3 regions of the Ruegeria sp. BHSA162 genome follow, and region 1 is predicted to be linked to each of the others. Evidence: riboswitches for the same ligand, from Rfam matches in the RefSeq annotation. Region 1 holds a riboswitch; each other region holds the start of a gene.

Region 1 (5,916 bases):
GCTGGGGCGATATCCAGAACCACCTCGTCATTCGAAATATTCAATGCATCCAGCATCTTCGCCAGAGTCCTCGGCTCCAGCAGGCAGCGCCCGTTTCCCAGGTCGATCAGGTCGCCAGCATAGGCCACTTCGCGACTGGCATCCGGCACGAAGTTCTCACGCTGGACCTTCAGCATTGAATCGATGATCGGGAATTTGGTGACATCAGAGGGCCTGATCTGAGTGTCTACCATCGTGTGGCGTCGGGCTGCGAAATCCGTCATGTGACCGCTCGTATATTTCCCATGGTTGCTCGGCTTTTGCCACATCCGATCCCGCCCGGCAACGGCCAGCCCGGCAAAAATTGCAGGCCGCGACAAAAGTTGCCACTGCGCTGACCGACCATCCAACGCCGTGGTCGGCGGAATTTTCAGCAACCCTCTGGACGTTGTTCGGGAAAGCTGCTAGAACCGCGTCTGCACCACGTCAAGTAATTGAAATTGCTTGAAAAGGCGAGTTGGCGGAGTGGTGACGCAGCGGATTGCAAATCCGTGTACACCGGTTCGATTCCGGTACTCGCCTCCAACTTTCCAGCCTCGCATTGCATCGCTGTTCTCTGGTCCTGTGATAGTCGCCTGGACCAGTTTGTTGATACGAAACGCCAAAATACGCGCGGAGATGGTTAGCGCAGCCGAGCTAACCAGTAATTTCCGGGCAAGGATTTAGTCCGCGCTGGGTCACCAGCGACGCGGTCGGTACATGCGAGCCCCCCCGGAAAGGGCGTGCCTTGCGCTGACCGTCGGATCAGACCGCGCTTCGGCCTTGAGGAATCACCTCATACCCCGGCTCTTCCGGTTCATCGTCCTGCATCTCGGCCGGAAAACCGGGCGCGGTAATGCTCAGCCCGGTTGCATCCTCGAGCCGTCGAATGACGTTGGGCGACAGCTCGCGCGCGCCATAGCGGGCGATGGCGTCGTCGAAGATCTTGATCATCAACGGGTTCATCTCCAACGGCACGCCGGCGCGGTCGGCGACCTCCTGGAACAGGCCGATATCCTTTTTCACCAGGTCCATGGTGAAGGAAATATCGCGCGAGCCGTTTAGGATCACCTGGCTTTCGGTCTCATGTACGAAGGAGGTACCGGACGAAATCTTGATCGCCTCGTAGGTGGTGTTCAGGTCCATCCCGGCGGCCTTGGCGGTCACCAGCGCCTCGGCGCAGGTGATCAGGTTGGCAGTGGCCAGATAGTTGGTCAGCACCTTCAGAACCGAGGCCGTGCCCAGATCGCCGGTATGCAGAATGCGCCGGCCCATCGTCGTCAGGAACGGCAGAATGCGCTCGAACGTGGCCCGGTCGCAGCCCGCGAAGATCGAGATATTGCCCGTCGCCGCCCGGTGGCACCCGCCCGAAACCGGGCAGTCCACCGCCGCCCCGCCGCGTTCGATCACCATGGCCCCTAGGCGTTTGACCTCGGCCTCGTCGGTGGTGGACATCTCCATCCAGATCTTGCCGCGGGTGACCTCGGGCAGCATCTGCTGCATCACCGCGTCCGAGGCAGCGGGCGACGGCAGGCAGGTGATGACCGCATCGCAATCGCGCATCATCTGGGCCGGGCTTTCACCGGCTTTTGCTCCCTTGGCGGCGAACTCCGCCACAAGATCGGGGTTCAGGTCGTGTACCGTCAGGTCGATACCGTTGCGCAGCAGCGACCCCGACAGCTTGCCCCCCACATTGCCCAAACCGATGAAACCGACCTTCATGTTCTGCCCTCCCGCAGGCGCAATTTCGTTGACACGAGTATTTCCGTTGCCCATCGACAAAAGAAACGAATAATAAGTCAATCTAAATGCAAAATATTTTGGTGCTGAATGGACCGCCTGCCCAATCCGGCCTGGCTGCGCAGCTTCGAAGCCGCCGCCCGCCATCTGAACTTCACCACCGCCGCGCAGGAACTGGGCCTGACCCAGACGGCAGTGTCGCTGCATATCCGCTCGCTCGAGGCGGACCTCGGGCAGCCGCTTTTTGCCCGCAACGCCCGACACCTGTCGCTGACCGAGCTGGGCCAGTCCTATGCGCTGACCGTGCGCCGGGCGCTGTCGGATATTGCGCTGTCCACCAACAGCTTGTTCGGCCCCGCCTCGCGGCAGGCGCTGACCATCCGGGCGGCGATATCGACGATGACCTACTGGATCGCGGCCGAGCTGCCCGCGTTCAGCGCCCAGCACCCCGAGATCCCGGTGCGGCTGGTGTCACATATCTGGAACGACTCGGCCGCGCCTGCGGATGTGGACGTGGAAATCCGGCTGGGCTATGGCGACTGGCCCGGAGTTGCGGCCGAACAGCTGTGCTCGGAACGGCTGGTGCCCGTCTGCCGGGCGCAGGACCCGGCGCCAGACCTGCAAAACGGCCCGTTGATTCACATTCTGGGGTATGAGGACAACTGGGCGCGGTACTTCGAGGCCACGGGCACCGACCTGCCCGACCGCCCCGCGCGTAATTCGGCGGATACGACCGTCACGGCGCTGCAACTGGTGATGGCCGGCGCTGGCTATGCCACCGTTCTGGAGCGGTTCGCGCGCAACGCCATCGCCCAGGGCGCGCCGATCCGGGTTGCGGGGCCGGCGATTCCCTTTGCCCAGTCGCATTATCTGATCCGCAGCGTCAGCGCGGCGCCTCCGTCCATCCCTGCCCAGTTGTTCCTGGCCTGGCTGCGCGACCGGCTGGCCGGCGATGCCGCGGATTGATCCCGGCAAGTCGCTTTTTCGATCCGACGCGAGGCACTTGGCCCCGCGCGCTTGACAACCCCCCTGCCCGTGCCGCATGTCGCTTGCGTTGGTGTCTGTGCAAGCAGATGAAAAGGGAATGCGTCAGCGGTTTTCCGTCAAACGCAGCCGCCCCCGCGACCGTGACCGGAGAGGGTGCCCAAATGCCACTGGCTGCTGGCCGGGAAGGCGGGACATCCGACAGAGCGCCGCTCTGACATCCGCAAGCCGGGAGACCTGCCAACGCCCGAAGACAAACCGGACGGGGTGTTCCGGTGTCGGGCCCATGTCCGCAACGTGGCCCGCGCATACCCCGTCCCCCGACAACCGAGTGAGGGGGGATGAGAGACGTGACCGAGACCACACCAGTTGAACTGCTGGTCTGCACCACCTGCCGACGCGGGCTGCCCATCGAGGATGACGCCCAACGCCCCGGCACGCTGCTGCACAAGGCGCTGGCCGCTGCCGACCTGCCCGAGGGCATCACCCTGAAGCCGGTCGAATGCCTGTCGAACTGCGATCAGGGCTGTTCGATCGTTCTGCGCGGCGGGCCGTCGCGCTGGACCTTCGTCTATGAAAACCTGAACGAATCCGACCATGTCGAGATCATCGTCGAAGGCGCCACCAAATATCTGGCCGCCGATGATGGCCTTGTGAAATGGCGCGACCGCCCTGAACATTTCCGCAAGAACTGCGCCGCCCGCATTCCCCCGATTGGAGCATGAGCATGAGCACCCTCGAAAAACTTCCCGTCACCGTCATCACCGGCTTTCTCGGCTCGGGCAAGACCACGCTGATCCGCCATCTGATGCAAAACCCGCAGGGCAAGCGGCTGGCCGTGGTGGTCAACGAATTCGGCGACGTGGGCGTCGATGGCGAAATCCTGAAAAGCTGCGCGATCCCCGACTGCCCGGCGGAAAACATCATGGAACTGGCCAATGGCTGCATCTGCTGCACCGTGGCCGATGACTTCATCCCCACGATCGAGGCGCTGATGGCGCTCGACCCGCGCCCCGATCACATCCTGATCGAAACCAGCGGTCTGGCCCTGCCGAAACCGCTGCTCAAGGCGTTCGACTGGCCCGACATCCGTTCCAAGATCACCGTGGACGGCGTGATCGCTCTGGCCGATGCCGAGGCCGTGGCCGCAGGCCGCTTCGCCCCGAATGTCGCGGCGGTGGATGCCCAGCGCATGGCCGATGACTCGATCGACCACGAAACGCCCCTGTCCGAGGTGTTCGAGGATCAGATCTCGTGCGCCGACATCATCCTGCTGACCAAGCCTGACCTGGCCGGCCCCGAAGGCGTGGCCAAGGCGCGCGAGATCATCGCCGCCGAGGCGCCCCGCCCCCTGCCCGTGGTCGAAGTGGCCGAGGGTGCGGTGGACGTGCGCGTGGTGCTGGGGCTGGAGGCCGCAGCCGAAGACGACATGGACGCCCGCCCCTCGCATCACGATGGCCATGACGAACACGAACATGACGATTTCGAAAGCATTGTGGTCGAGCTGCCAGAACAGACCGACCCGGCGCAGCTGGTCGCCAATATCGAGCGTCTGGCGAACGAGCTGAACATCCTGCGGGTCAAGGGCTATGCCGCCGTTCAGGGCAAGCCGATGCGCCTGCTGGTCCAGGCGGTCGGCGCGCGGGTGCGGCACCAGTATGACCGCCCTTGGAAACCGGAGGAAGAGCGCCGCTCGCGCCTTGTGGTCATTGCCGAGCATGACGACATCGACGCAGATGCGATCCGCGGCATCCTTTCGGGCGTCACCGAGGCCGCCGAGTAAGCACCGATGCACGTCGTCTTCCGCGAAAGCCACGGGCTCGAAGAAACCGAGACCCCGACCGATCTGGGCCAGAGCTCGGCGGATCTGGTGGTGCTGTCCTTTTCGGACAGCGACCTGGGTGCTTTCGCGGTCGGCTGGCATCGCGGCGGCGGGCCCGAGGCGCGGATGCCCTCGTTGCGGCTGGCCAACCTGACGGCGCTGAAGCACCCGTTGTCGGTCGACACCTATGTTGAGCAGACGCTGGAGGGCGCCAAGGGCATCCTGATCCGGCTGATCGGCGGCGTGCCCTATTGGTCCTACGGGTTGCAGCAGGTGCTGGCGCTGGCGCAGGCCAAGGGCATCGCGCTGGCGGTGCTGCCCGCCGACGGGCGCGAGGATACGCGGCTGGACGACTATTCCACCCTGCCGGTCTCGACCCTGCGGCGGCTGGCGCATCTGTGCGACACCGGCGGCGAGGTGGCCGCGCAGGCGGCGCTGGCGCAGATGGCGCTGGCGGCGGGGCTCTATGCCGGGCCGGTGATGGGGGCCAAGACTCTGCCCGACTGCGGCGCGTGGTGCCCGGATCGCGGCGTGATTGCGCCCGAGGACGCATTCGCGGGCGAAGGCCGGCGCATCATCGTGACGTTCTACCGCGCCTACCTGACCGCGGCCGATACCGCGCCGGTCGCGGCCCTGATCCGAGAAATCCGCGCGCGGGGTCATCAGGCGGTAGGGCTGTTCGCGCCCTCGCTCAAGGCGCCTGCGGCGGCGGAATGGCTGGCCGAGATTATCCCCGAGATGACGCCCTCGGCGATCATCAATGCCACCTCGTTTTCGGGCAAGGGCGCGTCGGGCACATCGCCCTTGGACGTGGCGGGCGTGCCGGTATTTCAGGTCGCGCTGGCCACTTCGCGCCGCAATGCCTGGGCCGAGGCCGAACGCGGCATGTCGCCCGCCGATCTGGCCATGCATGTGGTCCTGCCCGAGGTAGACGGGCGTATCACAGCCGGTGTCGCCTCGTTCAAGGAGCCGGGCAAGCGCGACCCGCAACTGGAATATTCCCGTTTCGCCCACCGGCCCGAGCCCGACCGGATCACCGCCATCGTCGACCGGGCGATGGCCTGGGTGGACCTGGCCGAGAAGCCAAAGGCGCAACAGATCCCCGCGCTGGTCTTGTCCACCTATCCGGGCAAAGACTGGCAGATGGCCCATGCGGTGGGGCTGGACGCGCTGGCCTCGGCCGAGGCGATCCTGTCCGACCTGCAGGGCGCCGGCTATGACACCGCCCCCGCCGAACCGATTGCCGATACCCTGCTGGACGCCCGGATTTCCTGGCCGGTCTCGGCCTACCGCGCGGCGCTGGCGCAACTGCCCGAGGCGTTGCGCGCCGATCTGGAAACCGTCTGGGGCGC
Region 2 (5,916 bases), on a different contig from region 1:
CCCGCCCGAACATGGGGCCCCGTTTCGGGCATCATTCCAATATTTCTTGGCCCTGTCTTCCGTCCAGCCGCAAAACTGAACAAGCGCCATTGCCGACAAGGCGCCTGAGGAATGAACGCCCCACATGCAGTGCACCAGGACAGGACCCTTTCCAGGGTCCTCAATCACCTGGTGTATGGCGGCCATGACACTGCCGGGGCGGGACGATCTGGCGTTCTGATAGTCAAAGGATCCGTTTCCACAACTGGTTCGGCCGTATTCAGTGTTCTTGCCGAAATCCGCGTAAAACCCGGCTGAAAACCCTTCATCGCACAGTGTTTCGCGCTGAGCGTTGCTCAAGCCCGTCCGACCCTTGTCGCCGCCCCTGAAGCCAGAGCGATACAAAACCCCGCTTAGGACTGGGCGAAAGAAAGCGATGCCATCGACGCCTCCGTCGCTGCCCTTAGAAAGCATCTGGCTGTTGCTTGGGCCACCGTTTCGACTGGTGACGTCAGAATTCGCCGCGGTTGCCAGAACACCGATGAATATGAGGGACGTCAAAAACCGCATGCGTATTCCTTTCTGTTTTCAGCCAGCGATGCTCACGCTTTTCCTGCCGGCAGTCCCGCCGAGAGGCGCGTTCACGGTAACCAGGTCAGATCGGCGGTTGGCTTGCCGCCCTGAAGCCTTAGATCGGCCACACCAGATTGATGATAAATATGACCACGAAGTAGGCCAGAAAAGCTTTCCAGTTCCATTGGTGTTTGTTTTCTTCGTTGATCACGCCGGCCGATTTCAACGCCAGGTTGGTGATGATCAAGGCGACAACGATAACTGCCGCATGTGCCAGATCGAAATGCAAGTTGAAGCTCCTTTTTTGCAGATTTGGGATAGATGAATGTGTGTCAGCAGTCACCTGACGGCAGCATCGCTACGTCCGAGTATCTTCCCTCAGATGTCGTGATCCGAGCACAAGCACCGGTCTCCTTGTTGAACCAGTACGAGGTCAGCCCTTCGCTTCGGATGAGTTCAAACCCGAGACTTTGAATGCCCATTTCAGCCTGACCCGCTCTTGCGCCTTCAAATGACGACAGATCGCTGGAACTGCCCACAATCGGTGCACTTGCTTCCACTGATCCGCCACTTTCGCCGCATCCTGCAAGCACAGAGACACTGACCGCGCCGATCGCCACTAGGGTCTTGGACTTCATCTGCTTTTCCCCGGTTGTTTTGGAAATGCGGTTCAGGGTTTCAGGTCGATCACCTACTCAATTCCAAAAATGACGTTGTAGTCGACGGCAGAGCTGCCGCGGTTGATGACCTCGACAACATGATCGCCGGATTGCCACAGCTGTCCGCGATACTCCTTGTCCGCAGACATCAATCCCAGCAATTCAGAACCATCGGGGTTGCGAATGACGTAGTCCAAGGATCCATTTCGGGGAGCAACGCGGACGTAAAGGAACTGTTCGTTCTTCGCGCCAAGAACGTATTGCTGCGATTCCCCTGGCGCGAGTTGGCCGACGAGCTCGGCGCCGGTGGATCCGGCATCGAATGTGACGCGCTGGCTACCTGTAGACCCGGAAGCGCCGTCCATGGCTCCGCCACCATCATCCATCGCCTCGACAACCGACATCTCGCCAATGCTTCCGTCCTTGTACGCAATGCAGCGCCAAAGTGTTCCGCCGGCGTCACGCAGGATGACGAGCGTGCCGGCTTCCGAGAACTGTGAGCTTTCGATCGTACCGGATTGACCGTCCGGTCCACCGACCTGTCGCAGATGGTCGATACACGCGTCGTCGGCGTCTGACATGGCCAGGGCGGCCGTTCCGCTGATCGCAAGTGCGGGTGTGAAAAGATTCCAAAAACTGCGTTTCATAAGCAGGTCCTCTGTCGGTCTATCGTAAATGTTATGTTTCCGGTGAGCAGAAACCTCACTTCGCTTCCCGCAACTTTGCCAGAAATTCATCGCATGCCTGTGCGCTGCCGACGTTCTCGTCCGTCGTTTCAATTCCTTGCAATGATGCCATCTCGGAGTTCACGCGATTGAGGATCTGATCTGCTTGCTCGGCGGTGATCAGGTTCTCGGCCTGAGCTCCCTTCAATGTGGTGCACACACCGGCGGACAAGCCCGTCGCAACGCCGACACCCATCGCGGCCCCGCCGCCCAAGGTCATCGCTCCAACCACGCCGAGGATGAGCCCGATCACAAGCCCCAAGATCACTTTTCCCATGTTTTCCTCCCATTTTGCGGGAAAGAGTTCCGCCTTCATTCCTGGCGCAAACCACGTGCCCATCTGCATATCAAAACCAGTGCCAACAGGTTGAGCACCGGTGCAATCGCCGCGAGCCACGGTTTGGCCGACTCTGAGAAAAGGTCCACCGCAAGGACCCAAGGCAGACCCAGCGGCAAAAGGAATACGCCGGACAATGGGTCTCGTTCCTGTCCAAACCAGCCAAAAGTGCCCGTCACAAACGCAAACAACGCCAACAGGTAAAGGGTCGCGAACGCGATGATGGTTATTCTGCAGACCAAGCCGGACCTCAGCGTATCAAGCCAGTGCTGCGCAGCCGATTTCGGCTACGCATCAAACCGGTCACAACGCGCCTTCGTCGCCGAGGAACTCGATACCAGCTGTCGCGCCATCACTGTAGGCAATACAATTCCACGGAGCCCGATCCTCTCCAACCCCAACGGTAACTTGTGTTCCAGCCTCGCTGAACGCGGATGAGAGCACGACCACTTGCGAATTGTTTGTTGTTTTGGCCACGTCTCGCAGACACGCCTGTTGGGCGGGGGTCAGTTCGGCAGGTGCGCTTGACGTGCTGGTGTCGTCACACGCCGCTAGCAGTACGAAACACGTCGCGCCTGAAATCATCATAACTTTGTTAATCATTTTCTTCTCCTCTTGGGTTCGCTGATGCTTGTGGAATAGGTGGTCCTTTTTGCGTGCTCACGTCTATGCGGTCCCCGGTTTTGCCGCCAATGACATAGCTGGCAGACAGATATTCTGCCGATCCCCGGGACCGTGAACAAAGCGTGCTGACGCAATGACGTCATGGGCAAAAACCGGTGCGAAGTTTCGAGGAAGGGTTCGTAAGTTAAGTCCGGGCACCGCGTCCTCCCAACGCTGAATTTCGTGAAATGCCTTCCGACCGCCAGCACTCACTCCAGCAGTCGGAAGGGCCCGACGAAACGGGCGACAGCGACAACAACGGAGGTAAAGCTAAAGTTGTGTCGAATTCGTATGTTTGAATCAATCACAGGATAAATCAATGATTTCTCCGCGCGTAAATTTTGTACGCTTGCCAACGATAGGCTTCTGCATTCAAAGAGAAAAGGCGAGGCCGCTCACGGAGGCTTGGCAGTCGGCCCGCTTGCGCCGCCGTGTTTCGGGACCTTCCGAGCTATCTTAATCCAGTTGGTCAAAACGACGTGATTCGCGGCCCGGTCTGTCGCTCAGGTGGTGCCGAAGGGTCGCCTGGATACCTCCATTACGCACCCGCCCAGAACGTCGTTGACAGTGCAACCCGACTCATGGATGAGATTTGCGCTGATGGTTCCCGATCGTTTCGGCGGTCGGGTAAAAGGGAATACGGTGCGGCGCCGTTCTGACGCCAATTCCGTGACTGCCCCCGCAACTGTAGGCGGTGTGCGACCCCCGGATGCCACTGGGCCGATAGGTCTGGGAAGGCGGGGCAAGCCATACACCGCGAGTCAGGAGACCTGCCATCATCAAACGCAACTCAACCCGGGCGGGGTGTCCCGGAAGGAGGCCAAGATGGCATTTTCGGCTTGCGCCGCTGACATGACTGGTTCCCTTTCCGCCCCGCGATTTCGCGGAGGGCGAAATGAACCGACAATCAACACATCACATCACGGTTTGCCTATCTTGCCGACCCAAGAGCGCAGCCGTACGCCCCGGGCCTGACCTGATCGGACGATTGCGCGCCGCGCTGGCCGAAGACGACGGTTTGGCAGGTTTTGACGTTTCCGGTGCGGCCTGCATGGCCGGGTGCACCCGACCCTGTACCGTCGCCTATCACGCGCCGGGCAAGGCATCTTACCTGTTTGGCGGCCTGACGTCTGAAGAGACCGGGGCATTGGTGGAATTCGCCCGGCTGTACCAGCAGTTGCGCGATGGATGGTGCAGCTCGGTCGACCGCCCGGCCGGGCTTCGCCACGCGACGCTGGCCCGCATTCCAGCCGCGATGGCTGCGTCTTCGGAAAATGCGGATTGCGCCTCATGAGCGCGCCTTTGCTGTCGGTGGATACCGTCACCTGCCCACCAAGACCGTCTGGGGAGTGTTGCTGCACGAAGCCGGCCTATCCTCGGACGAGCCGACATGGTCAAAGGGCCGCGCCGCGATTATCTGGGAAATCCGTTTTCCGCGCGCCTTGCTTGCCGTCATGGTCGGGGCCGGACTGGCGATAGTCGGGGCCACCCTCCAGGCGGTCACAAGAAACCCGCTGGCCGATCCGCACCTGCTGGGCATTTCGGCCGGCGGCGCGTTTGGAGCCATTCTTGCCTTGTTGCATACCGGCTTGTTTCTGGGGCTTCTGACCGTGCCGGTCATGGCGTTTCTGGGTGCCCTGGCGGCCACGCTGACGGTCCTGAGCGTTGCCCGCTGGGCCGGCGCCACAAGCGCGGACCGCCTGGTCCTGACCGGTGTGGCGGTGTCTTTCGTCATCATGGCTGGCGCCAACATTCTGATTTTCCTCGGCGATCCCAAGGCGGCCCATACGGTCGTGTTCTGGATGTTGGGCGGGTTGGGGTTGGCTCAATGGTCATACCTGATCTACCCGCTGGCGATCCTGCTGCCATGCGGCACCTGGTTGTGGCTTCAGGCCGCCAGGCTGAACGCGATGACCATCGGGGATGAGACTGCAAGCTCGTTGGGTATTGCGGTGGCGCGGTTTCGGCTTGGTGTCTTTGCAGCTGGCGCGCTGATCACCGGAGTCATGGTGGCCTTCTCGGGCATGATCGGCTTCGTCGGTCTGATGGTTCCGCATATCGTGCGGTTCCTTGTTGGCGGAGACTATCGACGCGTCGTCCCTCTGTCAGCAATTCTTGGGGCTTTGTTCCTGCTCTGGGCGGATGTAGTCGCCAGAACTGCAATGGCCCCGGAGGACATCCCAGTTGGCGTCGTCACGGGTCTTTTGGGAGGGATCTTCTTTATTCTGTTGTTGAAACGCTGAGTGTTGAGGCCCGTTGGCGGATCATCAGCCAAACGGTGCTTGAAGCTGGCGGAGCACCGGCGAAGGCGCGCGGCAAAGGAGTAGAACTTGCAAGCAAGCCCTTCACTATCTTAGCCGTATTAATGGGTAATGGCGGTGCTGGGAGACCAATGCGAACCAGTCTCTACTAAAATGGCGGCACGCGAGAACACCCGGCGAACTCCGGGCGATTTTCTAACTTTCTGAATTTTCTAGGCTTTGATCGAGCGAAGCGACTTCGAACTGAACGTCACTCTACTCAGGAGTGCCGCGAACCTGGCGCGAAACGTCGCCTACTCGTTTTCAGCAGCCCCTGCCTCGGACGTGCCGAGAAGGCCGTCCAAGACCTTGAACATCTGAAGAAGGGTTTCGCGGGTTTCGTGAAGTCCCGCCCCGATCTTCAACTCACCTCGCCCGGCCAACGAGAGCATAGCTGCCAACACCTCGTTCGAATTCCGCATGAGCTCGACCAGGTGCTCTCCAGCCGGACCGTGGGAGCCGGCAAGCCAGTTCTTGGCCGTTCGCTCCGAGACACCCGTCCAGCGCATCACGATCTTGATCGCCCGATGAGATCCGCCGAGCTCCCGCTTCAGCGCAGCCGCAATGGCCATTTGGTATTTTAATCGATCGACCTTCCCTTCGTCGTCATCTGGAAAAGTCTTGCCCATCTTAGGAAACATTTTTCCGAACCTCCGCGTCTATGCTTCGGCCCCATGGAA
Region 3 (5,916 bases), on a different contig from region 1:
GACCTTGGCCGCACGGTCCTCGGGTGTTTCAATCCGGGTGATGCGGGCCATGGGGAACTGTGTCAGAACCGCCTGAACCAAAGGGTGTTCTTCGGCCTTGGCCTTCAGCGCCAGCTCGGCCGCGTCGCGCAGTTCGGCGATGGTGGGCGCGTCCCCGTCCGAGACGATCGAGACCGCCCAGCGATTGCCGGTCCAGCGCTGCAGCGCGGACCCGAGCCGCGCGGCCAGGTCGGTGGGCGCCTTTTCGGTGGGCGTGAACTCGATCCGGCCCGGCTGGTACGAGACGAGGCGGACGCCGTTCTCGACCTCGACCAGCAGCTTCACGTCACGGTTGGAGCGGATCAGCTCGACCACATGCTCAAACGTTGGATAACGCGCCAGCGCGGTCTGCACGTCTTGGGCCAACGCCGCCGTGGGCGCGCCGCCCACACCGCGCGGGGTGGGCGCATGGGCCGAGGCCGTCGCGGTCACGGGCGGGGCGGTGTTGCCGGCAACCGGAACGCCGCCCCCCGGCCCGCCGACGGGCGGCGGAGGGCTGTCCTGAAGGCGTTTGATCAACTCTTCAGGGCTGGGCAGATCGGCCACATGGGTCAGGCGGATCACCGCCATTTCCGCAGCCATCATGGCGTTGGGGGCGGCCGAGACTTCCTCTAGTGCCTTCAGCAGCATCTGCCACATCCGGGTCAGCGCCCGCATCGGCAGCGCCTCGGCCATCTGCTGGCCGCGGGTGCGTTCATCGGGCGAGACGGTGGGATCTTCGGCTGCGTCGGGGGTGATCTTCACCACCGAGACCCAATGCGTGATTTCGGCCAGATCGCGCAACACCGCCAGCGGGTCGGCGCCCTCGGCATATTGCGCGCCCAGTTCGGTCAGGGCCCCGGCCGCATCGCCGCGCAGGATCATGTCCATCAGGTCCAGCACGCGGCCCCGGTCGGCCAGTCCCAGCATCGCGCGCACCTGGTCGGCGGTGGTTTCGCCGGCACCATGGCTGATTGCCTGATCCAGCAGCGAGGTCGCATCCCGGGCCGAGCCTTCGGCGGCGCGGGTGATCAGTGCCAGCGCGTCATCCGAGATTTCCGCGCCCTCGGCGGTGGCGATCTTGCGCAGCAGGCCGATCATCACTTCGGGCTCGATCCGGCGCAGGTCGAACCGTTGGCAGCGCGACAGCACGGTGACCGGAACCTTGCGGATCTCGGTCGTGGCGAAGATGAATTTCACATGCTCGGGCGGTTCCTCCAGCGTTTTCAACAGCGCGTTGAAGGCGCTGGTCGACAGCATGTGGACTTCGTCGATGATGTAGATCTTGTACCGCGCGCTGGCGGCGCGATAGCGCACGCTGTCGATGATCTCTCGGATGTCGTTCACGCCGGTGCGGCTGGCGGCGTCCATTTCCAGCACGTCCACATGGCGACCTTCCATGATGGCCACGCAATGCTCGCACTGGCCGCAGGGTTCGGTCGTTGGGCCGCCATTGCCGTCGGGTCCGATGCAGTTCATGCCCTTGGCGATGATCCGGGCCGTGGTCGTCTTGCCGGTGCCGCGGATGCCGGTCATGATGAAGGCCTGCGCGATCCGGTCCGCCTCGAACGCGTTTTTCAGCGTGCGCACCATGGCATCCTGACCGACCAGGTCGGCAAAGGTTTCCGGGCGGTATTTTCGGGCGAGAACCTGATAGGCGGGGCTGGACTGTGTGGTCATGTCTGCTCTGACGGATTCGTACTGACGATGCAGGGTAGAGTTCCAGGTGCCCCGCGTCCACAGCACCGGTGCAGGTTTTTCGCTTTGGCGAGCGCGCGGTGTGAGGCATACTGCGCGGATCAATTTCAATCAGCCAGTTTCGGGGGGAACGTCTGATGACAAATCTTGTGGTTCATGCATTGCAGGTGGGCGGCGGTACGCTGGCCCTTACCTCGGTTCCCGGCGGTGGCGGCGACTATGAGGGAGATCTGGACCTGATTTCAGCCTGGGCGCCGGGGCTGGTGATTTCGATGACAACCCTTGCCGAACTGGTTTCTGTGGGTGCGGGCGAATTGGGCTGTGACATTCATCGGCGCGCCTGTCGGTGGGCGCATCTTCCGGTCGCCGACTTCTCGGCGCCGTCGACCGAGATATCCGGCCGATGGCCCGAAGTCAGCGCCGCCGCCCGCCATGCGCTGTCGGGCGGCGGGCGGGTACTGGTCCACTGCCGGGGCGGTTGTGGGCGGTCTGGCATGGTTGTTCTGCGCTTGATGATCGAGAGCGGCGAGCAGCCGGAACAGGCCCTGAAACGCCTGCGGGCCGTACGCCCCTGCGCGGTTGAGACTGATGCTCAGATGGACTGGGCCGTCGCCCCAGCGCGCGAGGCACTGGCGACCTGACATTCAGGCGGTTGCGCGGAACTCGCGCTCGGCCCTGACCACGGGCATGATCGCCGTGGCCTGCAGCATCGCACAGGGTCGATCACTGATGACCTGCGCAGGCAGGGCGTCGCTCTGGTCGTCAAACAGCATGTCGGCGTAGGTATCAAGGCAGTCGGACGGGGTGTCGGCGGCCGCTCCGCAATACACGCGGATCCGTTCGGGACGTGCATCGAACCGCGCCGTGCAGCCATGTTCGCAATGGGCCAGTTCGCTACTGCCTTCCACTTGGAAGTCGGGGGATGTAGCCGCCTGCGCCGTCGCCATTGCCTGCGCGATGGCCCGTGCCATGCGCGCCAATGCCGGGCAGGTCTTTCCGGTGCGCTGGCAGATGGTTGCCGCGAATTCATGGGTATCGGTCTTCCAAATCATGTTGCGCCCTCCGCGCGCTGGGCGAGGTGGATTTGGACAGACGCCGGTTTCAAGGCCAGACCCTGCCCGGACACCCCGTCCGAGTTTCGGTTTCACGTTTGATGGCAGGTCTCCTGACTTGCGGGTCTTTGCTTTGCCGACCTTCCCAACCTTGCGGTCAGTGGTATTTAGGCATCGCTCTCCGCCTACAGTTGCGGGGGCAGTCGCGGCCTTGGTCCGCTCCGGAGTTCCGGGTTGGACCGCACCGTGTTCCCTTTTCATCCCGGACCGAAACGGCACGGGAACCATCCCCTCATCGCTAGCGGTGTATCCGGGATCGAGTCAAGACGGTTTCAGCCCGGTTGCCGGAGTGAGTCCCAAGGGAACAGATCAGGCAGTCTGCGCAGCACATTCGAATCCCTGCGGGCACGGGCCAATTGCCAGCCGCCTTGCATCACGATGAACAGGGTGTCCGCAGCATTTTCAGGGTCGGAAACTCCGAACCGCGCGGCGTGGTTTCGAACTTCGATGATCCAGCTTTCATACAGACGGTCTGCATGTTCCCGAAACGCGCGGTTGTCGGGGCTTTCGAACAGGGTGGCGGCGATCGGGCAGGTCTCCCATTGGGCCGAGGTGTCGAACAGCTTCGCGATCTTGTGGCACAGGGTGGTGACCCCGTCGCGAAAATCCGCGGCGTCGTCGAATGCCGCAGCGATCATGCTCAACATCCCGTCCGAGGCCCAACTGGCCGCCGCCAGGGCCAGATCCGGCTTGCCCTTTGGAAAATGGTGATAAAGCGAACCCTTGGGGGCTTGCGCTTCGGCCAGCAATTCCGCCAGACCGACACCGTTATAGCCCGAGCGCTGGAACAGTCGGGCGGCAGTCACGATCAGGCGATCTTTGGTGTTTGGTGGACGTTGGGTCATGCAGGCCAAATATTGACAGGCCTAGACCAATTGGTCCAGACACAAAGTATTAGACCGATCGGTCCAGAGTGTTTGGAGGCAAAGATGTTGGATTCGCAGCACGCGGTTGACGTGGAAGACTTTAAGTTTCCGTCGGGCCAGACCCAGCTGGCGGCGCGGCTTTACACTCCGGCGGTCGAGCCGCAAACCGTTGTTGTGCTGAACGGCGCAACAGGAGTGCCACGTGACTACTATCAGCACTTTGCTCGCTGGCTGGCCGCCGAGCGCGGTATGGCTTGCCTGACATATGATTACCGGGATTTCGAGCATTCGCTGACCGGGCGGCTGAAAGACTCGAAGGCCACGATGGCGGACTGGGCGCTGATCGACATGCCCGCAGCGCGTGCCGAGATGCACCGTCGATACCCGCAGGCAAAACTGTGGGTGATCGGGCATTCGGTCGGTGGAATGCTGGGTCCGCTGCAACCGGAAATCGAACAGATCGACCGGATGATCTGTGTGTGCGCAGGTTTGGTGACGGTGGCCGATCACCCGTGGCCCTACAAGGGCTTGGCGACTCTGTTCTGGTATGGCCACGTGCCACCTCTGGTGCGTCTTCTGGGGTACCTGCCTGGGAAACTTCTGGGATTCGGAGCCGATTTGCCGGCGGGCGTCTATTGGCAATGGCGCAAGTGGTGTACATCGCCCACCAGCTATCTGCCCGAATTGGGAGACACGCTTCCCCAAGCGGATTGGAGCCGGGCGAACGCCACGGCGGATATCATTGCGTTCGAGGATGACCAGACAGTGCCACCGCCCGCCGTCTGGCGGCTGGCTGAACTCTATGGTCCGACCGCCCGTCGGCACTTGTTGGAGCCCAAGGATTTCGGACTGTCCGAAATCGGTCATATCGGCGCCTTCGCCCGGCGCAGCAGTGCCGTTTGGCCGCGATTGATCGCCTGACCCGCCCGCAAGCGCGGTTTTCAGGAACAACGACGAAATGCAGAGGTTGGATTGACCGGGCCGAATACGCGGCGCGGCGTCAAGTGAGAGGTTGGACATCGACCCAAGCGGGGCTCGTTGTGGCTGCTTCCTTCCGGACCTGACCAGGTTGGCGAGGCGCTTGCCCGCGCCAACCTCTCGACCGCCGATATAGGCATCACGCACCCGCTTGGCAACCCGTCACAAAGACAGGCGTACCCTAAGAAACCCGCGCGCGTCCTGCCCGTCGGTGGTGGCTGCAAAGTGGTCGAGCTCGTGCAGGTAGTTTGCAGCGCGTGGCCCGGTCTTCAGAATCACGGACCGGCCCGCCTGCGGAACAAAGGAAAAGCTTTGGGCGGTGTTTTCCACCGGATCCGGACCCAATCGTCCCGCCAGGTAGTCGCGCAAGATTCCCTGGAGGCTCAGCGGCGGCACCGGGATCAGGCGGGCCGGGTCTGGGACGGGAAAGTTGCCGCCGCCATTGGCTCGGTAGCTGTTTGATGCAACGACGAATTGTTCATCCGGATCGACGGGGCGGCCCTGAAAGGCAAGATCGCGCAGGCGGGAATGGGACGTGTCGATCAACTGGCCGCCTAAATCATATCGCGCGGGCTGGGTCAGATCGAACCTGTAGGTCACCCCATGCAGCACGTCGAAATTGTGCCCGGTGCCCTCGGGGTCGATCAGAACCTGCTCGTCGCTGTTGCCAAGTTGGGAAAACTGGGCAGCCGACATCTCCAGCCACTCGGCGATCTGGCGGCCATCCAGCAGCATGGCGGCCAGTTGGTTTGGAAACACATGCAAGTCCGAGACATGCCTTACGGTGACATCGCCAGCCGGGACTTCGGTGTAATGCCGTGGTCCGGCCCGGCCTCCGAATTTCGAAGGTGCGGCTGCGGACAGAACAGGGAGGGTTTCAAAGGTCGTTCCGGCCAGAACCGGTCGCAGGGCTGCCGCCTGTGCTGCGGCGACCAAGTTCAGCCCCTGATCCACCCCGCAAAAGGTGAAATAGCTGTGCAGGGTACGATTGATCCGGCCCACCGGCTGGGCAGCGGCTTTGCGGGTCGCCTTATGGGCGGCGGCAAAAAGTTCGACCATCTCAGGGTCTTCAGGAACGACCCGAGCGCCGGTTTCAGCCCCGCCCGGGCAGATCGCGCGCAGATGCGCGCTGTGACCAGCAATTCTCACTTCTCCCGTGGCGTTCACGGCAAGCGTCAGGTCGATCACCCCCAAATGCGACCCCGCTGATCCGGGCATGACCAAGGGTCTGGCCAGCTGCGGGT

What was found. Region 1 has a riboswitch for cobalamin ahead of AC2FM5_RS09815 (DUF1636 family protein). Riboswitches for the same ligand answer to the same signal wherever they lie in the genome.
Region 2: another riboswitch for cobalamin. It lies ahead of AC2FM5_RS13500 (DUF1636 family protein); the one in region 1 lies ahead of AC2FM5_RS09815 (DUF1636 family protein).
Region 3: another riboswitch for cobalamin. It lies ahead of AC2FM5_RS04975 (hypothetical protein); the one in region 1 lies ahead of AC2FM5_RS09815 (DUF1636 family protein).

Annotation. Positions count from the first base shown of each region.
Region 1 covers NZ_JBXWSK010000026.1:33,167-39,082, forward strand. Annotated here, with positions in the region: gene AC2FM5_RS09795 (protein-L-isoaspartate O-methyltransferase family protein) at 1-263, opposite strand, end outside; tRNA gene AC2FM5_RS09800 (tRNA-Cys) at 491-564, shown strand; gene AC2FM5_RS09805 (NAD(P)-dependent oxidoreductase) at 784-1,740, opposite strand; gene AC2FM5_RS09810 (LysR family transcriptional regulator) at 1,849-2,724, shown strand; cobalamin riboswitch at 2,797-3,001, shown strand; gene AC2FM5_RS09815 (DUF1636 family protein) at 3,084-3,467, shown strand; gene cobW (cobalamin biosynthesis protein CobW) at 3,470-4,525, shown strand; gene cobN (cobaltochelatase subunit CobN) at 4,532-5,916, shown strand, end outside.
Region 2 covers NZ_JBXWSK010000049.1:4,737-10,652, forward strand. Annotated here, with positions in the region: gene AC2FM5_RS13475 (hypothetical protein) at 668-841, opposite strand; gene AC2FM5_RS13480 (hypothetical protein) at 885-1,190, opposite strand; gene AC2FM5_RS13485 (hypothetical protein) at 1,244-1,858, opposite strand; gene AC2FM5_RS13490 (hypothetical protein) at 1,914-2,252, opposite strand; gene AC2FM5_RS13495 (hypothetical protein) at 2,577-2,876, opposite strand; cobalamin riboswitch at 3,521-3,728, shown strand; gene AC2FM5_RS13500 (DUF1636 family protein) at 3,832-4,230, shown strand; gene AC2FM5_RS13505 (FecCD family ABC transporter permease) at 4,211-5,179, shown strand; gene AC2FM5_RS13510 (XRE family transcriptional regulator) at 5,491-5,877, opposite strand.
Region 3 covers NZ_JBXWSK010000009.1:21,243-27,158, forward strand. Annotated here, with positions in the region: gene AC2FM5_RS04965 (DNA polymerase III subunit gamma/tau) at 1-1,698, opposite strand, end outside; gene AC2FM5_RS04970 (protein-tyrosine phosphatase family protein) at 1,854-2,357, shown strand; gene AC2FM5_RS04975 (hypothetical protein) at 2,361-2,768, opposite strand; cobalamin riboswitch at 2,855-3,072, opposite strand; gene AC2FM5_RS04980 (TetR/AcrR family transcriptional regulator) at 3,101-3,673, opposite strand; gene AC2FM5_RS04985 (alpha/beta hydrolase family protein) at 3,758-4,615, shown strand; RNA gene ffs (signal recognition particle sRNA small type) at 4,697-4,795, opposite strand; gene AC2FM5_RS04995 (5'-nucleotidase C-terminal domain-containing protein) at 4,835-5,916, opposite strand, start outside.